Regions from separate parts of the Sanguibacter sp. 25GB23B1 genome, predicted to be linked through region 4. Evidence: riboswitches for the same ligand, from Rfam matches in the RefSeq annotation. Region 4 holds a riboswitch; each other region holds the start of a gene.
What was found. A riboswitch is a leader RNA that binds a small molecule or an ion and turns the genes downstream of it on or off. The one in region 4 is predicted to bind thiamine pyrophosphate.

Region 1: it holds a riboswitch for thiamine pyrophosphate, as region 4 does, so the genes downstream of both, thiC (phosphomethylpyrimidine synthase ThiC) here and ABKW26_RS15850 (thiamine ABC transporter substrate-binding protein) in region 4, are expected to answer to the same signal.
Region 2: it holds a riboswitch for thiamine pyrophosphate, as region 4 does, so the genes downstream of both, thiD (bifunctional hydroxymethylpyrimidine kinase/phosphomethylpyrimidine kinase) here and ABKW26_RS15850 (thiamine ABC transporter substrate-binding protein) in region 4, are expected to answer to the same signal.
Region 3: it holds a riboswitch for thiamine pyrophosphate, as region 4 does, so the genes downstream of both, thiO (glycine oxidase ThiO) here and ABKW26_RS15850 (thiamine ABC transporter substrate-binding protein) in region 4, are expected to answer to the same signal.

The regions. Positions count from the first base shown of each region.
Region 1 is NZ_JBDYKL010000001.1:66,924-72,326, reverse strand. It holds gene ABKW26_RS00355 (hypothetical protein) at 1-67, opposite strand, end outside; gene clpB (ATP-dependent chaperone ClpB) at 338-2,968, shown strand; gene ABKW26_RS00345 (hypothetical protein) at 3,018-3,338, opposite strand; TPP riboswitch at 3,490-3,600, shown strand; gene thiC (phosphomethylpyrimidine synthase ThiC) at 3,590-5,311, shown strand; gene ABKW26_RS00335 (helix-turn-helix domain-containing protein) at 5,287-5,403, opposite strand, start outside.
Region 2 is NZ_JBDYKL010000017.1:60,532-65,934, forward strand. It holds gene pheT (phenylalanine--tRNA ligase subunit beta) at 1-2,240, shown strand, start outside; TPP riboswitch at 2,249-2,347, shown strand; gene thiD (bifunctional hydroxymethylpyrimidine kinase/phosphomethylpyrimidine kinase) at 2,340-3,233, shown strand; gene ABKW26_RS11135 (hypothetical protein) at 3,221-3,469, opposite strand; gene ABKW26_RS11140 (quinone oxidoreductase) at 3,494-4,498, opposite strand; gene ABKW26_RS11145 (alpha/beta hydrolase) at 4,495-5,316, opposite strand; gene argC (N-acetyl-gamma-glutamyl-phosphate reductase) at 5,367-5,403, shown strand, end outside.
Region 3 is NZ_JBDYKL010000049.1:2,856-8,258, reverse strand. It holds gene ABKW26_RS18930 (DUF3817 domain-containing protein) at 1-21, shown strand, start outside; gene ABKW26_RS18925 (hypothetical protein) at 18-494, shown strand; gene moeB (molybdopterin-synthase adenylyltransferase MoeB) at 515-1,750, shown strand; gene ABKW26_RS18915 (thiazole synthase) at 1,811-2,644, opposite strand; gene thiS (sulfur carrier protein ThiS) at 2,650-2,895, opposite strand; gene thiO (glycine oxidase ThiO) at 2,892-4,100, opposite strand; TPP riboswitch at 4,092-4,197, opposite strand; gene thiE (thiamine phosphate synthase) at 4,214-4,978, shown strand; gene ABKW26_RS18895 (hypothetical protein) at 4,975-5,403, shown strand, end outside.
Region 4 is NZ_JBDYKL010000032.1:38,344-43,746, reverse strand. It holds gene ABKW26_RS15865 (TetR family transcriptional regulator C-terminal domain-containing protein) at 1-352, opposite strand, end outside; gene ABKW26_RS15860 (ABC transporter ATP-binding protein) at 436-1,515, opposite strand; gene ABKW26_RS15855 (iron ABC transporter permease) at 1,515-3,290, opposite strand; gene ABKW26_RS15850 (thiamine ABC transporter substrate-binding protein) at 3,295-4,407, opposite strand; TPP riboswitch at 4,464-4,568, opposite strand; gene ABKW26_RS15845 (DUF4235 domain-containing protein) at 4,647-4,907, shown strand; gene ABKW26_RS15840 (YbaB/EbfC family nucleoid-associated protein) at 5,038-5,403, shown strand, end outside.

The DNA of each region.
Region 1 (5,403 bases), on a different contig from region 4:
CGCACCCGGTGAGCGCTGCAACAAGGAGTGCTGCTCCTGCCGCCAGCGCCAGTCGTCTTCTGCTCATACGAGTGGTTCTCCCTCGGTGTGACCTGTGGGTCCTCCAGCGCGCCCGGCGGGCTGCGCGACCCTCCCCGAACTGTTTCACAGCACGACGCGGCGTGGTGCGTCGCGACGGGTGAACGGGGACATGTCCCCACCGTGAAGGCGGCCAAACGGGACATCTGATCCGTAGAAATCCGGAGTTGAGTGGACTAGACTCAACTTTGGACAGACCGTCGGGGCTTGCGTGCTGGAGCCCCGACGCGACATCACCCGCACGCCATCTGGAGGTTCCATGGACGGAAATCTGACGACCCTCTCCCAAGCGGCCCTCGGCGACGCGATCCAGTCAGCCACCGCCGCCGGGAACCCGCAGGTCGAGCCCCTGCACCTGCTCGCCGCCCTCGTCTCCCAGGCCGAGGGCACCACCCCCGGCCTGCTCGCGGAGGTCGGGGCGGACGCCCAGGCCGTCGGCGCCGACGTCCGCCGCGCCCTCGTCGCGCTGCCGACCGTCAGCGGCACCGCCGTGACCAAGCCGACCGTCTCGACCTCGCTGTCCTCAGTCCTCCAGCGCGCCCGCACCGAGGCCGCCACGCTCGACGACGAGTACCTCTCGACCGAGCACCTCCTCCTCGGTGTCGCCGCAGCCCCGTCCCCCGCGGCGGACATCCTCCGTCGCGCAGGCGTGACGCGTGACGCGCTCGCCGCCGCGATCCCCGCAGTCCGCGGAGACAAGCGGGTCACCTCGCCGAACCCCGAAGGGACGTACAAGGCGCTCACCCAGTACGGCGTCGACCTCACCGAGGCGGCGCGCGACGGCAAGCTCGACCCGGTCATCGGCCGCGACGCCGAGATCCGCCGCGTCGTGCAGGTCCTCTCCCGCCGCACCAAGAACAACCCCGTCCTCATCGGAGAGCCCGGCGTCGGCAAGACCGCCGTGGTCGAGGGGCTCGCCCAGCGCATCGTCGACGGCGACGTCCCCGACTCTCTCAAGGGCAAGCGCCTCATCTCCCTCGACCTCGCAGCCATGGTCGCCGGCGCGAAGTACCGCGGCGACTTCGAGGAGCGCCTCAAGGCCGTCCTCGAGGAGATCAAGGGGTCCGACGGCGAGGTCGTCACCTTCATCGACGAGCTGCACACCGTCGTCGGCGCAGGTGGCGGCGGCGACGGCTCGATGGACGCCGGGAACATGCTCAAGCCCATGCTCGCGCGCGGCGAGCTCCGCCTCGTCGGCGCGACGACGCTCGACGAGTACCGAGAGCGGATCGAGAAGGACCCCGCACTCGAGCGCCGGTTCCAGCAGGTCTACGTCGGCGAGCCGTCCGTCGAGGACACCGTCGCCATCCTGCGCGGGCTGAAGTCCCGCTACGAGGCCCACCACCGCGTGACCATCTCCGACGCGGCCCTCGTGGCCGCCGCGACGCTCTCCGACCGGTACATCTCCGGTCGTCAGCTCCCGGACAAGGCCATCGACCTCGTCGACGAGGCCGCGTCGCGCCTGCGCATGGAGATGGACTCCTCGCCGGTCGAGATCGACACGCTCCGGCGCGCGGTCACGCGCCTCGAGATGGAGGAGCTCGCGCTCGACAAGTCGGACGACGAGGCCTCGAAGCAGCGCCTCGTCGAGCTCCGGGCCATCCTCGCCGACCGCCGCGAGGAGCTCGCCGCCCTCAACGCGCGGTGGGAGTCCGAGAAGGGCGGCTTCAACCGCGTCGGTGAGCTGCGCAAGCGCAAGGACGAGCTCCAGTCCCAGCAGGAGCGCGCCGAGCGCGAGGGAGACCTCGAGACCGCGTCGCGCATCCGGTACGGAGAGCTCCCCGCCCTCGAGCGCGAGCTCGCCGACGCCGAGCGCGCAGAGCGCGACGAGGACGCCGAGTCCTCCGCCGAGGGCCGCCCGCCACGCCTCGTCGGGGACAAGGTCGACGCCGACGAGATCGCCGAGGTCGTCTCCGCGTGGACCGGCATCCCCGCCGGCCGACTCCTCCAGGGCGAGAGCCAGAAGCTCCTCTCCATGGAGGACGTCGTCGGTCAGCGGCTCATCGGCCAGAAGACCGCCGTCGCGGCCGTGTCCGACGCCGTCCGTCGCGCCCGCGCCGGGGTGTCCGACCCCAACCGCCCCACCGGATCGTTCCTCTTCCTCGGCCCCACCGGCGTCGGCAAGACCGAGCTCGCGAAGGCGCTCGCGGACTTCCTCTTCGACGACGAGCGGGCCATGGTGCGCATCGACATGTCGGAGTACTCGGAGAAGCACAGCGTCTCGCGCCTCGTCGGAGCCCCTCCGGGCTATGTCGGCTACGAGGAGGGCGGCCAGCTCACGGAGGCGGTCCGTCGGCGTCCGTACTCGGTGCTGCTGCTCGACGAGGTGGAGAAGGCACACCCGGAGGTCTTCGACATCCTCCTCCAGGTGCTCGACGACGGCCGCCTCACCGACGGCCAGGGGCGCACGGTCGACTTCCGCAACGTCATCCTCGTCCTCACGTCGAACCTCGGCTCGCAGTTCCTCGTCGACCCGCTGCTCGACGACGGGGCGAAGCGTGCCGCAGTCATGTCGACCGTCCGCGAAGCGTTCAAGCCCGAGTTCCTCAACAGGCTCGACGAGGTCGTGCTCTTCGACCCCCTGGGCCTCGACGAGCTCGGACGGATCGTCGACATCCAGGTCAAGGAGCTCGCGGCACGGCTCACGGACCGTCGGATCTCCCTCGAGGTGACGCTCCCGGCGCGCGAGTGGCTCGCGATCGAGGGCTTCGACCCCGCCTACGGTGCCCGGCCCCTGCGCCGGCTCGTCCAGCGTGAGATCGGGGACCGCCTCGCGCGGTCCATCCTCTCCGGCGAGGTGGTCGACGGCGCGACCGTGCTCGTGGACCGCCCCGACCTCGGCGCGGAGTCCGAGGACGGGACGGCCCGGCTGACGCTCACCGTGCGCTGAGCCGCGCAGCGCCGACCTGCAGCCTCGGCGGGCGGCCGGGAGGGAGTCGTCAGACCGGCGACCACCCGCTCCAGGTGCCCGCCGAGCTGCGGGTGCGGTAGTACGCCCCGGACCAGATGCCGTAGTTGTCCACGGCGACCGAGAGCGTCGGACCGGCATAGCCGAGCGTGCTGCGGATGCCCGTGCCCTGGACGTACTTGTCGATCCGCGCCTGGACGGCGAGGCAACCGGTGCCGGCCTGGACCTTCGTCCAGGTCGACGACCGGGACGCCGCCACCGTGCAGGCCGCTGCGCTCGCGCTCGACGCCACCACTGTCGAGAACCCCACGAGGACGACCGTGAGTGCTGCGATCAGGCTCCTTCTCTGCATCTCTTCCCCCTGCTCGTCGGACGAGGCACGTCGTCGGGCCTCAGGACGACCGTAGGGTCGCGGACCTGCACCCGATCCGTGGACACGCCGCAGAGTGAGAGCTTTGTCACGATTGGGCAGGTCGTGCGTGTGGGGTAGCCTGGCCCGACAACCACATACCCACGGGAGCTCGCAGCAGCGAGCTGAGAGGGCGGCTCACGCGCCGCCGACCGTTCGAACCTGTCCGGATCATGCCGGCGTAGGGAGAATCGATGAGCATCGTCGACGACGCACGCGCGTCCTCAGCACCCAGCACCACCAGCAGCACGGCCACCACCAGCAGCACCGTCACGTCGGCGAGCACCGTGACGATGGGCCCCATCGCCGGGTCCACGAAGCACTACGCGCCGGTCCCTGACGCACCCGGTCTCGCGTTCCCGGTCCGCCGTGTGAACCTCAGCAACGGCGAGCACCTCGATCTCTACGACACGTCCGGCCCGTACACGGACGACTCGGCCGACGCGGCGCCGATCGACCTCCTCGCGGGCCTGCCGCGAGCACGGGAGACGTGGTCGCGGCCGGAGCCCGTGGAGGGCGCCGGCACCCAGCTGGCCTGGGCGAAGGCCGGGATCGTCACCCACGAGATGCGGTACGTCGCCGCCCGCGAGGGTGTGGACGTCGAGCTCGTCCGCTCGGAGGTGGCGCGCGGTCGCGCCGTCATCCCCGCGAACCGGAACCACCCCGAGGTGGAGCCGATGATCATCGGCAAGGCCTTCGCCGTGAAGATCAACGCGAACATCGGCAACTCCGCGGTGACGTCGAGCATCGAGGAAGAGGTCGAGAAGATGGTGTGGGCCGCGCGCTGGGGCGCCGACACCCTCATGGACCTCTCCACCGGCAAGGACATCCACGAGACGCGCGAGTGGATCCTGCGGAACTCCCCGATCCCGGTGGGCACGGTGCCGATCTACCAGGCGCTCGAGAAGGTCAAGGGCGACCCGGCCGCGCTGACCTGGGAGATCTACCGCGACACGGTGATCGAGCAGTGCGAGCAGGGTGTCGACTACATGACCGTCCACGCCGGCGTCCTGCTGCGCTACATCCCGCTCACGGCACGTCGTGTCACGGGGATCGTCTCGCGCGGCGGGTCGATCATGGCGGCGTGGTGCCTCGCGCACCACCGCGAGTCGTTCCTCTACACGCACTTCCATGAGCTGTGCGAGATCCTGCGCCGCTACGACGTGACGTTCTCCCTCGGCGACGGGCTCCGCCCCGGCTCCATCGCGGACGCGAACGACGCCGCGCAGTTCGCGGAGCTCCGGACGCTCGGAGAGCTGACGAGGATCGCCAAGGCCCACGGCGTCCAGGTGATGATCGAAGGTCCGGGGCACGTGCCCATGCACAAGATCGTCGAGAACGTCCGGCTCGAGGAGGAGCTCTGCGAGGAGGCGCCGTTCTACACGCTCGGCCCGCTCGCCACCGACATCGCTCCCGCCTACGACCACATCACCTCGGCCATCGGGGCGGCGATGATCGCTCAGGCGGGCACCGCGATGCTCTGCTATGTCACGCCCAAGGAGCACCTGGGCCTGCCGAACCGGGACGACGTGAAGACCGGGGTCATCACGTACAAGATCGCCGCGCACGCCGCCGACCTCGCCAAGGAGCACCCCCGCGCGCAGGAGCGTGACGACGCGCTGTCGCGGGCGCGCTTCGAGTTCCGGTGGCACGACCAGTTTGCCTTGTCCCTCGACCCGGACACCGCTCGCGAGTTCCACGACGAGACGCTCCCGGCCGAGCCCGCCAAGACGGCGCACTTCTGCTCGATGTGCGGGCCCAAGTTCTGCTCCATGCGGATCTCGGCAGACGTCCGCGCGTACGCCGAGGCGAACGGCCTGACGTCGGTCGAGGCCATCGAGGCAGGCATGGCGGAGAAGTCCCAGGAGTTCGAGGACAACGGCTCCCGCGTCTACCTGCCCGTCGCGCCGGTCTGAGCGAGCAGCCCCTGGGCCGTGCTCGGCGCGTCCGGGTCGCGGTCGACCGCCGGACCGCGACCCGGCCCGGGGTCGAGGTGGAAGGTCGTGGC
Region 2 (5,403 bases), on a different contig from region 4:
CGTTCCCGATCGCGTCGCGCAAGACGTACGGACATGTCTCGGACGGGATGATCTGCTCCCAGAGCGAGCTCGGGCTCGGGGACGACCACGACGGGATCATCGTCCTCGAGCGCCCCGGGTACTCGGCTGCGGCCGGTCACGACGTCACGCCGGGCACGGACGCGCTCGCGCTGCTGGGTCTCGGCGAGGAGGTCCTCGAGATCAACGTGACGCCGGACCGCGGGTACTGCTTCTCGATGCGCGGTGTCGCGCGCGAGTACGCGCACTCCACGGGTGCAGCCTTCACGGACCGTGGGCTGCCGACGGAACCGACGCCCGCGGCGACGCCCGCGGGATTCCGCGTCGAGGTCTCGGACGGCGGCCCCGTCAACGGCGTGGTGGGGTGCGACCGGTTCGTCACGCGGGTGGTGCGCGGCGTCGCGGCGTCGACCGCGTCGCCGGCGTGGATGCAGCGACGTCTCAGCCAGGCCGGGATGCGACCGATCTCGTTGGCTGTCGACATCACGAACTACGTCATGCTCGATCTCGGTCAGCCGTTGCACGCCTACGACCTCGCGACCCTGGCGGAGCCGGTCGTCGTGCGCCGCGCCCACGACGGCGAGCGTCTGACGACGCTCGACGGGGTCGACCGGGTGCTGAGCCCGGAGGACCTGCTCATCACGGACAGCCCGGCCGGGGATCGCGGTGCTCGGGTGCTCGGTCTCGCGGGAGTCATGGGCGGAGCCGAGACCGAGGTCAGCGGCTCGACGACGGACGTGCTCGTCGAGGCCGCCCACTTCGATCCCATCTCGGTCGCGCGGACGGCGCGCCGGCACAAGCTCCCGAGCGAGGCGGCGAAGCGGTTCGAGCGCGGTGTCGACCCACGACTGCCGGCCGTCGCCGCCCAGCGGGTCGTCGATCTCCTCGTCGAGCTCGGCGGCGGAACGGTCGACGATGCGGTGAGCGATCTCGACGCGGTGCTGCCTCGTCCGTCGATCCGCTTCCCGCTCGACGAGCCCGAGCGTCTCGTGGGCGTCGCCTACACCCCCGAGCAGGTGCGGGGCGTGCTCAGCGAGATCGGGTGCCTCGTCGAGGACGTCCCGGGCGAGCCGAGCCTCGTCGAGGTCACGGCTCCGACCTGGCGGTCGGACCTCACAGGTCCGGCCGACCTCGTCGAGGAGGTCGCGCGCCTCGTCGGCTACGACACGATCCCGTCGATCCTCCCGGCAGCACCGGCCGGTCGGGGTCTCACCCAGAGCCAGCGGGTGCGCCGGAGCGTCGCACGTGCGCTCGCCGAGGACGGGTACGTCGAGACGTTGAGCTACCCCTTCGTCGGGCGGGCACAGCACGACGAGCTGGCCCTCCCTGACGACGACGAGCGGCGGGTCGCGCTCGTCCTGGCCAACCCGCTGTCGGCGGAGAAGAACGAGATGCGCACGAACCTTCTCGTCACGCTCCTCGACACCGCACGCCGCAACGTCGCACGAGGCCAGAGCGATCTCGCGCTCTTCGAGGTCGGTCTCGTGACGCTTCCGCGCGCTGGTGCGCCGGCCGCTCCGCTGTACCCGGGTGCCGCTCGACCGTCCGAGGCGGAGCTCGCGGCGATCGACGCGGCCGTGCCGGACCAGCCGCGGCGGGTCGCCGGGGTGCTGTGCGGGCGCCGCGACCCTGCGGGCTGGTGGGGGCCCGGTCGTGTCGCCGACTGGACGGACGCCGTCGCCGGCGCGCGGCTCGTCGCCGCGCGGGTCGGCGTCGGCCTCGTCGTGACCAGCGACCCGGACCACGCACCGTGGCACCCAGGACGCTGCGCGCGCCTCGCGCTCGCGGACGGGACCGTCGTCGGTCACGCGGGAGAGCTGCACCCGAAGGTGGTCGAGGACCTGGGGCTCCCGCCGCGGTCTGCCGCCTTCGAGGTCGACCTCGACCTCCTCTTCGCGGCGGCTCCCCACGACCCGATCCAGGGGGTGACCGTCTCGACCTTCCCGCTCGCGAAGGAGGACCTCGCGCTGGTCGTCGACGCCGGCGTGCCTGCTCAGCAGGTCTTCGACGCGGTGCGCGAGGGGGCCGGTCCGCTGCTCGAGGAGCTGCGGCTCTTCGACGTGTTCACGGGGGAGCAGGTGGGCGAGGGAAAGAAGTCGCTCGCCTTCTCGCTGCGGCTCCGTGGTGCCGACCGCACCTTGACCGCGCAGGACACCGCGGCCGTCCGCGAGGCAGCGGTCGCCGAGGCACACCGCCGGGTGGGAGCCGTGCTCCGGGGCTGAGTATCGTAGTGAGCGACACGGGGTGCCCGCGCACGGCGCGGGCTGAGAGCACACCCGTCGAACCTGATCTAGCTCGTACTAGCGAAGGGATGTCGCCTCATGACGTCTGCCCCTGCACGTCCTCGTGTCCTGAGCATCGCCGGGACCGACCCCACCGGCGGTGCCGGGATCCAGGCCGACCTCAAGTCGTTCGCCGCGCACGGCGCCTACGGCATGGCGGTCGTCACCGCCCTCGTGGCCCAGAACACCCAGGGTGTCCGGTCCACCCACGTCCCGGGGGCCGGGTTCCTGCGAGCCCAGCTGGACGCCGTGAGCGACGACGTCGTCGTCGACGCGGTGAAGGTCGGGATGGTGGCGACGGCGGCCAACGCCGACGCGATCACCGCGTGGCTCGGTGCCGTGCGGGTTCCAGTCGTGGTCGTCGACCCGGTCATGGTCGCGACGAGCGGGCACTGCCTCCTCGACGACGACGCCCGCGTCGCCCTCGTCCGGCTGCTCGGTCGCGCGCACCTCGTGACACCGAACCTCGCCGAGCTCGCGGTGCTCGTGGACCAGCCGGTAGCGCTCACGTGGGCGGACGCCCTCGCTCAGGGGGTGCGCCTCGAGCGGGAGGTCGGCGCCGCGGTACTCGTCAAGGGCGGTCACCTCGAGGGGCACAGCAGCCCGGACGCTCTCGTGACGGACGTCGGGACGGTCGAGATCGACGGGCCCCGCGTGCACACGCCGAACACCCACGGCACCGGATGCTCCCTGTCGTCGGCCGTCGCTGCGCTCCAGCCGCGTCTCGGCTCCTGGGAACACAGCGTCCGCACGGCGAAGGCCTGGTTGACCGGCGCCCTGCGGGCTGGAGACGGTCTCGCGGTCGGGCGCGGACGGGGACCGGTGGACCACCTGCACCACGTCGGTCGGTTCGAGGAGGTCGATCACGAGGAGCTCGGTCGCCATGAGGTGACGGGCTCCGTCGCGGGTGTCGGCGCTGCTCAGGCCCCGTAGGTGCAGTCGTAGCCCGGGGGGAACCAGCGGAACGTGGTCTCGATCTCGTTCGCGGAGGTTCCGCTCGGTGCCTCGCGGTAGCAGTCGGCACGCGACTGGTCCATGCCCATCTTCAGGTAGGCCACGGCGCTGAGCGCTGTGACGAGGAGGATGAGGACGGTCAGTGCCGTGCGTGCGGCGCGCGATGGCCCCGGGTCTCGGTCTTCGTAGCCGCCGTCGGCCCACGAGCTGTTCATGGCACGAGGGTAGCCCGGTAGCGCTCACGGGATGAGCAGGACCTTCCCCGTGGTCGATCGGGACTCGAGCGCAGCATGAGCCTGGGCGGCGTCCTCGAGCGCGTAGGTGGCGCCGACGCGCACGCTGAGCGTGCCGCCGCGCACCGCGGAGAACAGCTCGTCCGCCCGGGACACGAGCTCGGCGCGGGTGGCGACGTAGCTCGCGAGCGTCGGGCGTGTGAGGTAGACCGATCCGGCGGCGCTGAGGCGTTGGGGGTCGAGCGGAGGGACCTGCCCTGACGAGCCGCCGAAGAGGACGAGCATCCCGCGGGTGCGCAGCGACGCGAGGGACGCGTCGAAGGTGTCCTTGCCGACGGAGTCGTAGACCACGTGGACGCCGCGGCCGCCCGTGAGGTCGCGCACGCGTGCCGGCAGCTCGGACGTGAGGTCGGTGAGGCGGTCGTAGCGGATGACGTGGTGCGCTCCGGCACCGCGGGAGAGGTGCTCCTTCTCCTCCGTCGAGACGGTGGTGATGACCCGTGCCCCTCGCGCGACCGCGAGCTGGGTGAGCAGGAGGCCGACACCGCCGGCGCCGGCGTGCAGGAGGACGTCGTCGCCGGGACCGACCGGGTAGGTCGACGAGGCGAGGTAGTGCGCCGTGAGCCCTTGCAGCGGGAGCGCGGCGGCGACGTTCAGGTCGACGTCTGCCGGGACGGGCAGTGCCCTCGCTGCGGGGACACGCACGAGACCCGCGTACGATCCCGGTGCGTCCGACCAGGCGACCCGGTCGCCGATCGTGAAGCCGGTCGTCTCGGGACCGAGGGCGACGACCGTCCCGGCGCCCTCGGTGCCGAGGATGCTCGGGTACTCCATCGGGTAGACGCCGGACCGTCGATAGGTGTCGATGAAGTTCACGCCGGCGGCGGCCACCGTGACGAGCAGCTCGCCGCTCTTCGGGTCCGTGACGGGGACGGTCTCGACCTCGAGCACCTCCGGGCCTCCTGCACGGGTCGCGACGACGCCCGTGGTCGTCCTCGTCGTCGTGCTCACGACCTCGTCTCCTGGTCGGTGATCGCGGTCGGTACCGGTCCGACGCCCTGCTCGGCGAGCCACCGTAGGCAGGCGTCGGTCCAGCCTCCCGGTGCCCCGGTCGACTCCGCCAGGCCGAGGCCGTGCTCGCCCGTGGGGTAGACGTGCAGCTCGTACGGCACGTGGGACCGGCCCAGCGCTCCGGCGAGCCGCAGGCTGTGCTCGACGTCGACGACCGCGTCGTCGGCCGTGTGCCACAGGAATGTGGGCGGTGTCCGGGCGTCGACCCGTCGCTCGACGCTGAGGGCCTTGGCGAACGCGGTGTCATCAGCGTCGTCGCCGAGCAGGTTGGCGCGCGAGCCGAGGTGGGGGAGGTCCGTCATGGACACGACCGGGTAGCAGAGCACCGCTGCGTCGGGTCGCTCGCCGCGGTCTCCCGAACCGTCCTCCGTCGGCGTGGTCGCGGCGCCCGCGCCGGAGCCGGTCGTGTGTGCCAGCTCGGCGCTGGTGGCGGTGAGCGCCAGCCCGGCCAGGTGGGCACCGGCGCTGAAGCCGAGCACCACGACGGGGCCGTCGACGGGGCCGTGCACGCCTGCGCGCAGCTCGGCGAGCGCCTGGAGCGTCTGGCGGAGGGCGACGGGGTAGGTCGCGGGCGCCACGGCGTAGTCGAGATAGCCGCTGGCGATCCCGTGCGTCGCGAGCCACTGCGTGACGTCGAGGTACTCGTGCTCGGCCCGGACGGCGTAGCCGCCGCCCGCGAGGACCAGGACGAAGCCGCGCGTGGCCCCGTGCACAGCGGGGTCCGGTGGTGGCAGGACGGTGAGGGGGGTGCCGGTCATGGATCGAGACTAGACCGCGTCTGTATCAAATCGCATTCGCATGTATGGTTATGCACATGACCTTCTCAGTGGCGGTAGCAGGTGCGA
Region 3 (5,403 bases), on a different contig from region 4:
GTGGCCGCCCGGGCGGCGTGACGGTGGACGCGCTCGCCCTCGCGGTCGCGGCCGTCGTCGCGCTCGCCCCGGGTGCCGCGCCGTACGACAGCGGCCCCTACGCCGGAGGGCTGTGCCCCACCGAGGGCGTCGGGTCGTCGCTCTGCACGACCCACCGGCAGGTGCGTGCGGCGGTCCAGGGCGCGGAGCACCGCGCGGACGCCCTCGCGGACGGTGGGACCTGCGAGCAGCAGAGCGGCCTCTGGGTCTGCTTCGGGGTGACGTCCGTCCTCGCGCAGCGCGGTGGCACGACGTACGGCGACACGTTCCTCACGGCGCGTGACCGGCAGGTGCTGGACGACGAGCTCGTGGCGCACGAGCTGGAGCACGTGCGCCAGTGGCGGCTCTTCGGGCCGTCGTTCACCGTCCTGTATCTCCGAGAGGGCTCGGACCCGTGCGAGAACTACTTCGAGGTGCAGGCGGGCCTCGCTCTCGGGGGCTACGAGTGCTCGTGAGGCGTCGGTAGAGTCGAGCCATGTCGCTCCCGCCGCTCGTCGCCGAGTCCGCCCCGCTCTCGCCGGCCGAGCTCGCGCGGTACGCCCGCCACCTGAGCCTCCCGCAGATCGGGACGAGCGGGCAGCGCCGCCTGAAGAACGCGCGCGTCCTCGTCGTCGGGGCGGGCGGGCTCGGCAGCCCGGCGCTCCTCTACCTCGCGGCCGCGGGTGTCGGGACGCTCGGGATCGTCGACGACGACGTCGTGGACTCGTCCAACCTCCAGCGGCAGGTCATCCACGGCACCGCAGACGTGGGTCGCAGCAAGGTCGAGTCGGCTCGGGACTCCGTGCTCGCCGTCAACCCGCACGTCGACGTGCGGGTGCACCCGGTCCGCCTCACCGCGGCGAACGCTCTCGCCGTCCTCGAGGGGTACGACCTCGTCCTCGACGGCGCGGACAACTTTGCCACGCGCTACCTCGTCAACGACGCGTGCGCCATCCTCGGCCTCCCGTACGTGTGGGGGTCGATCTTCCGCTTCCAGGGGCAGATGAGCGTCTTCTGGTCGGCGCCGCCCGCCGGCGTCGACGCCGTGACCTATCGTGACCTCTTCCCGTCCCCGCCACCCCCCGGGACGGTGCCGAGCTGTGCTGAGGGCGGGGTGCTCGGGGCGCTCTGCGCGACCATCGGCTCGGTCATGGCGACCGAGGCCGTCAAGCTCGTCACGGGATCGGGTCGGACGCTCCTCGGCAGGTTGGCGGTGTACGACGCCCTCGACCTCACGTGGCGCGAGCTCGCCGTCGAGCCCGACCCTGCGCTCGAGCCGGTCACCGAGCTCGTCGACTACGACGTCCTCTGCGGCGTGCCCGTCACCACGGCGGACCGTGGTGGCGTGACCGAGCAGGTCGCCGGCACGGCGGCTCCGGCGGCCACGTCCGGCCTCGCGGCGGCTGCCGGACGCGACCTGACCGTCGCGGAGCTCGCGGCAGCGCTCGACGCCGGGGAAGACCTCGTCGTCGTCGACGTCCGGGAGGGGTACGAGCGCGAGATCGTCTCCATCCCCGGCTCGGTGCACGTGCCGATGGACACCCTCCTCACCGGCCGAGCGCTCGAGGACGTGCCGCGGGACCGGCCGGTCGTCGTCTTCTGCAAGATGGGCGGTCGGTCCCAGGTCGTCGTCGACGCCGCCCGCAGCGCCGGGCTGACGAACGTCGGCAACCTGCACGGCGGGGTCCTCGCCTGGGTCCGGGAGATCGACCCCTCGCAGCCGGTGTACTGAGGATCGACGACCGCGCCGAGGGTCGACCACTGAGGCGCGCGCACCGGAGAGCCGCGCACCTCAGAGAGCGAGGTCGAGCAGCCCGTGCGTCGGTGACGATGCGAGGGCCTGCTCCCGGCGCGGGATCCTGCCCGCCGAGGCCGCGAGCCGACCAGCCTCGACGGCCAGGCGCATCGCTCGCGCCATCCGGACGGGATCCGCGGCGCGCGTGACTGCGGACGCGAGGAGCACACCGTCGCACCCGAGCTCCATCGCGAGCGCCGCGTCCGACGCCGTGCCGATGCCCGCGTCGAGGATGACGGGGACGGTCGACCGGTCGGCGATCGCGGTGATGTTGCGGGGGTTGAGGATCCCGAGGCCGGAGCCGATGGGCGACCCGAGCGGCATGACGGCCGCGCAGCCCACGTCCTCGAGCCGGCGTGCGACGACCGGGTCGTCGTTCGTGTACGGCAGGACCACGAAGCCGGCTCGGACGAGCTGCTCGGCTGCGGCGACGAGCTCGATCGGGTCGGGGAGCAGGGTGATCTCGTCGGCGAGGACCTCGAGCTTGATCCAGTCGGTGCCGCACGCCTCGCGTGCCAGCTCGGCGGTGAGCACCGCCTCCCGCGCGCTGAAGCAGCCCGCAGTGTTGGGCAGCGGCCGGATCCCGAGGCGGGCGAGCAGGTCCCAGACCGTGCCTGCACCCGGCGGTCCGGCGTCCCGGCTCACCCGTCGCATCGCGACGGTCGTCAGCTCGGTGCCCGACGCGACGAGCGCCGACTCGAGGTGCAGGAGGTTCGGCGCGCCGCCGGTGCCCATGACGAGCCGCGACCCCAGAGGGACGCCGGCGACGACGAGCGCGTCGGGCGCGGGTGCTCCGTGGTCTGCCACCTCGTCCGGCATCCGGTCCACCATCGGGATCATCCGCCCTGCACCGCGGTGACGAGCTCGATCCGGTCGTCGTCCCGGAGGAGCGTGCTCGCCCACCGGGACCGAGGGACGACCCGGTCGTTGACGGCCGCTGCGATCCCGGTCGGTGCCTCGGACCCGCACGCCGTGTCGCCAGGGGCGGGCAGGACCGGTGCGACGACCGACGCGACGACCGACGCGAGGTCGTCCGCCCCGGTGAGCCGGCGCTCCTCACCGTTGAGCACGACGCGGGTCATGACCGGGCCCCCACGAGGGAGAAGCGCAGCGGGTCGACCGACGCGAGCGCGGCAGGCAGGTCGGGTGCGGGGGTCTCCTCGCCGGCCAGCAGGCCGTCGAGCGCAGCCGCCGTCAACGGTGCGAGCAGGACGCCGTTGCGGTAGTGGCCGGTCGCGACAGCGAGCCCGGGGACCGCGGTCCGTCCGATGATCGGCAGGTTGTCCGGCGTGCCCGGACGCTGCCCGGTCGTCACCTCGTGGAAGTCGAGCTCGTCGATACCGGGGACCAGTGCGCGCGCGTCGCGCAGGAGCGCGTAGACGCTCCCCGCCGGGGTGAGGCTGTCGGTGCGCTCCTCGCTCGTCGCACCGACGACGACCTCGCCGCCAGGACGAGGGACGACGTAGACCGGTCGCATCTGGACCGTCCCGCGCACCACGTGCCGCAGTCCGAAGCCGGGCACGCCCCGGGCATCGAGCCGGATCGACTGTCCGCGGACGGCGCGGGTCGGCACGACGACCTCGGGCACCCCGCCGAGCAGGTCCGCCGAGCGGGCACCGGCAGCGAGGACGACGAGCCCGGCGCTGTGCGTCGCGCCGTTCTCGTCCACCGCGCCGACGACGTCTCCCGTGGCCGAGCGCACGAGCCGGACCGCGGCGGAGCGCACCACCCGGCTCCGCATCCCGGGGCGCCCGTCGACGACCGCCATGAGCGCCCTGTGGGTCGCACGCGGATCGACCTGGTGGTCGCCGCTCACCCAGAACGCACCGGACAGGCGGCTGCCGAGGAAGGGCTCGCGCCCGCGTGCCTCGGCGAGCGAGAGGCGTTCCGACGCGAGGCCCAGGCCCCTGTGGAGGGCGTGCAGCCGGTCGGCCTCCTGGGCGTCGCCCTGGTCGTACGAGACGGCGAGCGTGCCGCAGGCTGCGAGCCCGACGTCGAGCCCCGAGGCCTGCTCGAGCTCGGCCGCGAACGCCGGCCAGCGCGCCGCCGAGTCGACGCACAGCGCGGCGAGCTCCGGCTCGCCGAAGCTCGCCTCGGTGACCGGGGCGAGCATGCCGGCCGCCGCCCACGTCGCCCCCGAGCCCGGGTACGGGTCGAGGCACGTGACGGACAGGCCGAGACAGGACGCTCGCCAGGTGGCGACGGCGCCGATGATGCCACCGCCGAGGACGAGGACGTCCGAGACCGTGGCGGCTGGTGGTGGGGTCGAGACTTCGAGTGCGCGCATGCGCTTGCTCCCTTCGCTGGCATGACCCAGAGCAGGTTCGACGGTCGGCGGAATGCCCTCTCAGCCCCACCTGTGCGGGGCTCCCGTGCGTTGTTCACACTACACTTCCGCGCATGGCCCCGACCTCGGAACCACCCGCCTCTGCGTCACCGGTGCCGGTACCGACCGGCGGCGTGCGCGAGCGGCTGCAGGACGCCCGCCTCTATCTGTGCACCGACGCTCGTCGTGACCGACGAGGTGGCCTCGACCTGCTCGACCTCGTGCGTGCAGCCCTGCGCGGCGGCGTCGACGTCGTCCAGCTGCGCGACCGGTCGCTCGACGTCGCTGAGGAGCTGGATCTCCTCGCGGCACTGCGCGAGCTGACGATCGAGCACGGTGCGCTCCTCGCGGTGAATGACCGCGCCGACGTGGCGCTCGCAGCCCGCGCAGACGTCCTGCACACCGGGCAGCGTGATCTCCCCGTCGCGGCTGCTCGAGGCCTCGTCGGACCGAACGCGGTCCTCGGGCGCTCGACCGGTGGCGGCGCGCAGGCGTCGGCGGCCGACGCCGACCCCGACGTCGACTACTTCTGCGTCGGGCCAGTGTGGGCGACGCCCACGAAACCTGGCCGACCCGCGGTCGGACTCGATGCGGTCCGGCGGGTGGCGGCCGCGCGGCCCGCGACGCCGTGGTTCGCGATCGGCGGGGTCGACCTCGGCAGCGTGCGCGAGGTCGTCGAGGCCGGCGCGCGGCGGGTCGTCGTCGTGCGCGCGGTGACGGAGGCGGCCGACCCGGAGGGGGCGGCGCGAGACCTGCGAGCCACCGTCGCGCGCGCAGTGACTGCAGACGCGGTGACTGCGGTCGCGGGCACGGGCACCGGGCGTGGGCGCCGACCGTGAGCACGACCGCGCGCCGCGCGCTCGTGGCACTCGCGATCGGGAGCCTCCTCGCCGGGCTCCCAGCGTGCAGCCCTGACGGGACCGGCGGCTCCGAGCCAGGGCCTGCCGAGGAGACGACACCCGCGTCGACCTCGGGTGCGGGGGTCGCGACCGTGTCGACGGACTCGTTCGTCGAGCAGACCGTCCTCGTCGACGGGGTGGAGTCGGACACGGTGACCATAGGGGTCCAGTCGCTCGTCGTCGAGGGGGAGACCATGACCCTCACCCTCGTGTACACGCCGCGCCTCTCCTCGCTGGAGCCCGACGAGCGCGTCTCGCTCTATGACGTCCTCTCCCCGGACAGCGCCCGGCGCCCGACGCTGCTCGACCGGACGAACCTCAAGGAGTACAGCGTCATCACGGACGGCGGCGACGCCTGGACGACC
Region 4 (5,403 bases):
CGGTGGCCGTCTCCTCGATGTCCGCGTCGTCGCGGATCTCGCCGATGTCGCGTGCCTCGCCGAGCGCGCTCGCGACCGTCGTGCGCAGCTCGGCGTAGCGGGTGCGGAACCACGGCTGTGCGGGGTGGTCGAGCGTCACGGACTCCGCGGACAGGACCGTGTAGAGCTGGGTGCTGCCGGGCTGGGCGGTGTTGCGCACGGCGACGTCGACGAGGTGGTCGAGGAACGCCAGACCGTGCAGCGTGTCGCCGACCGCGGCGTCCTCGGCCGCGACGTCGCGCAGGCGGAGGAGATCGACGAGGAGCTGGTCCTTCGTCGTCGACGCGACGTCGCGGGGCGGGTCGCTGGTCATACTCCGGATCGTAGACTCCCCAGGCCGCGAGACCGGTGCTCCGGCGCGCGAGCCTCGTCGTCGGTCTCCGGGCGCGCTCCCGTTCAGCGCAGAGGCACCGCGACCGTCTGCGCGACGTCGATCGTCACGCCCACGACGTCCCCCGGCTGGTGCCCGCGTCGGACGTCGCCCGTCCCCGGGCGTCCGTGACTGCCGGGGCCGGCCTCGTCGTCGAGAGCCGCATACCGTCGCAGCCCGTCGCCGAGGTCGGCCTCGACCGTCACCTCGGCGTGGCCCCGACGGAAGACCGAGCTGACGACCGTGCCGGTCGTCGTCGCGCCCTCGACCCCCGTGAGCACGAGCCCCCGGGGGCCCACGGCGCGCAGCCCGTCGGCGTCCGGCAGGAAGGCCTGGTAGCCGAGGAACTCTGCGACCTCGCGGCTCGCGGGCGCCGACCACAGCTCACGCGGCGGGGCCACCTGGAGGAGGGAGCCGCGCGCCATGACGGCCACCCTGTCGGCGACGGTGAACGCCTCGTCGTGGTCGTGCGTGACGAACAGCGCCGTGGTGCCGGTCGCCACGAGCGCCGCACGCAGGTCGACGGCGAGGCGCTCCCGCAGCCCGCGGTCGAGGGCGGAGAGCGGCTCGTCGAGCAGGAGCAGCTGCGGCTGGGGCGCGAGGGCACGCGCGAGCGCGACCCGTTGCCGCTCGCCGCCGGACATCGTCGCGACGGACCGCTGCCCGCTGCCGGGCAGGCCGACGACCTCGAGGAGCTCGTCCACCCGAGCGCGCCGCACGCCGCGCGGGACCCGCTGCATGCGCAGGCCGTACTCGACGTTGCGGGCGACGTCGAGGTGGGCGAAGAGCTGACCGTCCTGGAACATGAGGCCGAAGCCGCGCTCGTGGACGGGGACCGTGCCGATGTCGGTGCCGTCCCACACCACGCGGCCCGCCGCGACGGGCTCGAGCCCGGCGACCGCGCGCAGCAGGCTGGACTTGCCGCAGCCGCTCGGACCGAGCAGCGCGACCACCTCGCCCGGCGCGACCGTGAGCGAGACGCCCGCGACGGCGACCGTCCGGGTCCCGGGTCGCAGCCCGGGATACTCGACGACGACGTCCTCGATACCCAGCCCCGCCACACCTCGTGCCGCTGCTCCCCGTGCCACCGCTGCCGGCTCACCCATCAGAACTCTCCTGTTCGTTCTCCGCGGAGCCTCTCGGCGCCGAGCATGACGGTCGCGGTGATCGCCGCGAGCACGACGGACGCGGCGAGCGCCATGCCGTAGTTCTCGGCTCCCGGTCGTCCGATGAGCCGGAAGATGACGATCGGCAGCGTCGCGTCGTCGGGCCGCGCGAGGAACGACGTGGCGCCGAACTCCCCGAGCGACACGGCGAACGCGAAGCCGATCGCGAGCCCCAGCGAGCGCGCGGCGATGGGCCAGTCGACCGTGGCGAGGACGCGCCGCGGGGGTGCGCCGAGCGTCGCGGCGACCTCGCGCTGGCGCGGGTCGATCGCCCGCAGCACCGGGAGCACGGTGCGCACGACGAGCGGGGTCGCGACGACCGCCTGCGCGATCGGCACGAGGAGGCCGGAGGTCCGCAGGTCGACGTCGAGGCCGAGCGGCTTGTCGAGCGTGATGAGGAAACCGAAGCCGACCGTCACGGCGGAGACGCCGAGCGGCAGCATGAAGACGGAGTCGAGGACGCCCACGGCGCGGCGCGCCACCGTGGCGCGGGGACGCCGGGACACGACGAGGGCGACGAGCCCACCGACCACGAGGGCGATGACGGTCGCGGTCGCCGCCGTCCGCAACGACGTCCCGGCCGCGACCCAGACGGTGTCGGTCAGGGCGTTGGTGCCCCCGGTCGTGCCGAGCGCCACGTAGTTGCCGAGCCCCCACCCGTCGGCGGTCCGGAAGGACCACACGAGGAGGTTGACGAGCGGCCACGCCAGCAGGACGAGCACGACGAGCGCGGTGACGACCGTCGCGGCGAGGTCCGAGCCGCGGACGGGACGCAGGCGCAGCGGGTGCGTCGAGCGCGTCGCCGCGGAGAGGTTGAGGGCGTGCTCGCGGCGCGACCGGGCGCGCGCCGCGACCCACAGCGCGCTGCTCACGACGACGATCTGGACGACGGACAGGACGGCGGCGGTCCGCAGGTCGAGGAACTGGACGGTCTGCATCCAGATCTCGGTCTCGATGGTCCCGTACCGCTGGTCGCCGAGGACGAGCACCACCCCGAAGGCCGTCGCGCAGAAGAGGAACACGACCGCCGCGGCCGACGCGATCGCCGGGGCGAGCGCGGGCAGCGTCACCGTCCACAGGGCCCGGGCGGGCGACGCGCCGAGAGCGCGCGCCGCCTGCTCGGCGCGCGGGTCGAGGTGCTCCCAGAGCCCGCCGACCGTGCGGACCACGACGGAGTAGTTGAAGAAGACGAGCGCCGCGACGATCGCCGTGAAGCTCCCGTCGAGGCCGAGGAAGCCGAGCGGCCCCGATTCCGTGAGCAGCGCGCGGAAGGCGACGCCGACGACGACGGTCGGGAGGACGAACGGGACGGTGACGAGCGCACGCACGGCCCCCTGCCCCCGGAACGTGCAGCGGTAGAGGACGTACGCGCCCGGGATGCCGAGCCCCACGGAGAGCACCGTGCCCACGACCGCCTGACCGAGCGTCAGCCCGATCAGGCGCCACGTGCGCGAGGCGGCGAACACCTCCGCGAAGCCCGAGAGGTCGAGCGCCCCGTCCGTGACGAAGCCGCGCCCGACGAGCGCGACGACGGGCCACGCGAAGAAGACGGCGAGGAACGTCACGGGCACCGCGACGGCCGCCGCCCACGCGCACCACCGCGCGAGGGGGACGGCACGGCGCGCACGAGGAGCGCGCACGGGCCCCAGGACCGGGCCGCGCCCGCGGGCCGCGTCCCGGGCGCCCGCCCGCTCCTCGACGACCGGTGCAGTCATCGGGCTAGCCGATCACCGTGGCAGTCCAGTCCTCGATCCACTGGTCACGGTTCTCCGAGATCTCCGTGGGGTCGAGCACGATCGGGTTCTCCGGCAGCGGCGCGAAGTCGACCCACTCGACCGGGATCTCGGCGTCGGGGTCGACCGGGTACACGTACATGTTCGTCGCGATCGTGGACTGGAACTGCTCGCCCAGGAGGAAGTCGACGACCTGCTGCGCACCCTCCGGGTTCTCCGCCCCCTCGAGGACGCCCGCGTACTCGACCTGGCGGAAGCACGTGCCGAGCATCGCGGTCGTGGTCGTCGTGCTGCCGTCCTCGCTCACCGTGTACGCCGGGGACGAGGCGTAGGACAGGACGATCGGCCGGGCCCCGTCGCCCTCGCCCGCCGTGAACTCGGTCTGGTACGCCTCTTCCCACCCGGTGACGACGAGCAGGCCGTTGTCCGAGAGCTTCTGCCAGTACTCGAGGTAGTCGTCCCCGTACGCACCGATCGTCGCGAAGAGGAACGCGAGGCCCGGGCTCGAGGTCGCCGGGTTGCTCACCACCGTGAGGTCCTCGTACACGGGCATCGTGAGGTCGTCGAGCGTCGCCGGCTCGAGCACACCGTTCTCGTCGAACCACGCGGTGTCGACATTCATGCACACGTCGCCGTAGTCGACCGCGGTGAGCGTCCCCGACGGGTCCGCGGCGAGCTGCGCCGAGAGCTCGCCCTGCTCGGGCGACGTGTACGGGGCGAACACGCCCTCCTCGACGGCACGCGAGGCGAAGGAGTTGTCGATCCCGTAGGCGACGTCGCCGAGCGGCGAGTCCTTCGTCAGGACGAGCTGGTTGGCGAGCGCCCCGCCGTCCCCGGCGCTCACGACCTCGAGCGTGAGGCCGCTCTCCTCCTCGAAGGCCGCCTTGCTCTCGTCGCTGATGATGATCGAGTCGTGCACGACGACCGTGACCGTGCCGGACGTGCCGGACGTTCCCGACGTCTCGCCCGTCGCGTCGTCCTGCGACGACTCGGAGGCGCAGGACGCCAGCACCAGGGCGATGCTGGTGGTGAGCCCGGCGACGAGCAGCCCGGTCCGTGCGGGCCGGCGTCGTGCAGGCTGGTGGGTGGTGTACAGCATGTGATGCGTCCTCCTGTGGACCGTGAAAAGCCTGAGGAGGGGTTCCACGCGCGCGCGTGGCGAGATTCCCGACTCCCTACACCGGTGCTAACCGGATCAGGTTCGAGGGTCTGCGGTATACCGCACTCTCAGCGCTCGTTCGCGCTCCCCTGTCGTTCGGGACGAGTTTACACGCGGTGTGCGGCCCCGGACGTGGGGCGCTAGCGTGGGGGCACATCGCTATCGCACGTGGAGGAACAGTGGCCCAGGACCAGTCCATGCAGGTCAAGCTCGCGACGCTCGCCATCTCGTTCGGGGCCGGTCTGCTCGCCCAGAAGATCGTCAAGACCATCTGGCTCAAGGCGACCGGCAAGCCCGGCAGCCTCGTCGACGACGACGACGCGACGATCGTCAGCATGGTGGGCTTCGCCGCCGTCACCGGAGCGACCGCGGCCCTGACCAGGGTTCTTGCTGCCCGCGGCACGACGAAGGTCGCCGCCCGCCTCGCCGCCCGCCGCTGAGCCGCCGTCCCCGATGCTCCCCGGGGTACTTCTCCCCATCGGGGCACGCCGCAGAACTCGGTAGCCTCAGGGAAGCTTGGACGTGTCGGCCCCATCCGACGACCGCAGTCGGGCGACCGGAGGGAGCACGGTGAACGAGCAGGACCTCGCGGACACGATGGAGTCCGCGCTCGCCGACGCGCACCGTGCCGCCGCGCGCGCACGGCGCGTCTCCGCCGACCTCGCCGACCTCCGCGGGGTGGGCCGTTCCTCCCGCGGCGAGGTCAAGGCCGAGGTCGACCACCGAGGGCTCGTCCAGGACGTGACCTTCGCTCACTCCGCGATGCGTCTCGACAAGGACCAGCTGCGGACCGCGATCCTCCAGACCGTCGGTGCCGCCCAGGCCGACCTCCAGGCCCAGGCCGCCGAGCTCCGGGGTGCGCTGCACCCCGACCCGCGCCCGATCGCCGAGCAGACCGAGATGTTCGACGTCGCCGAGCGCATCATGCGAGGCGAG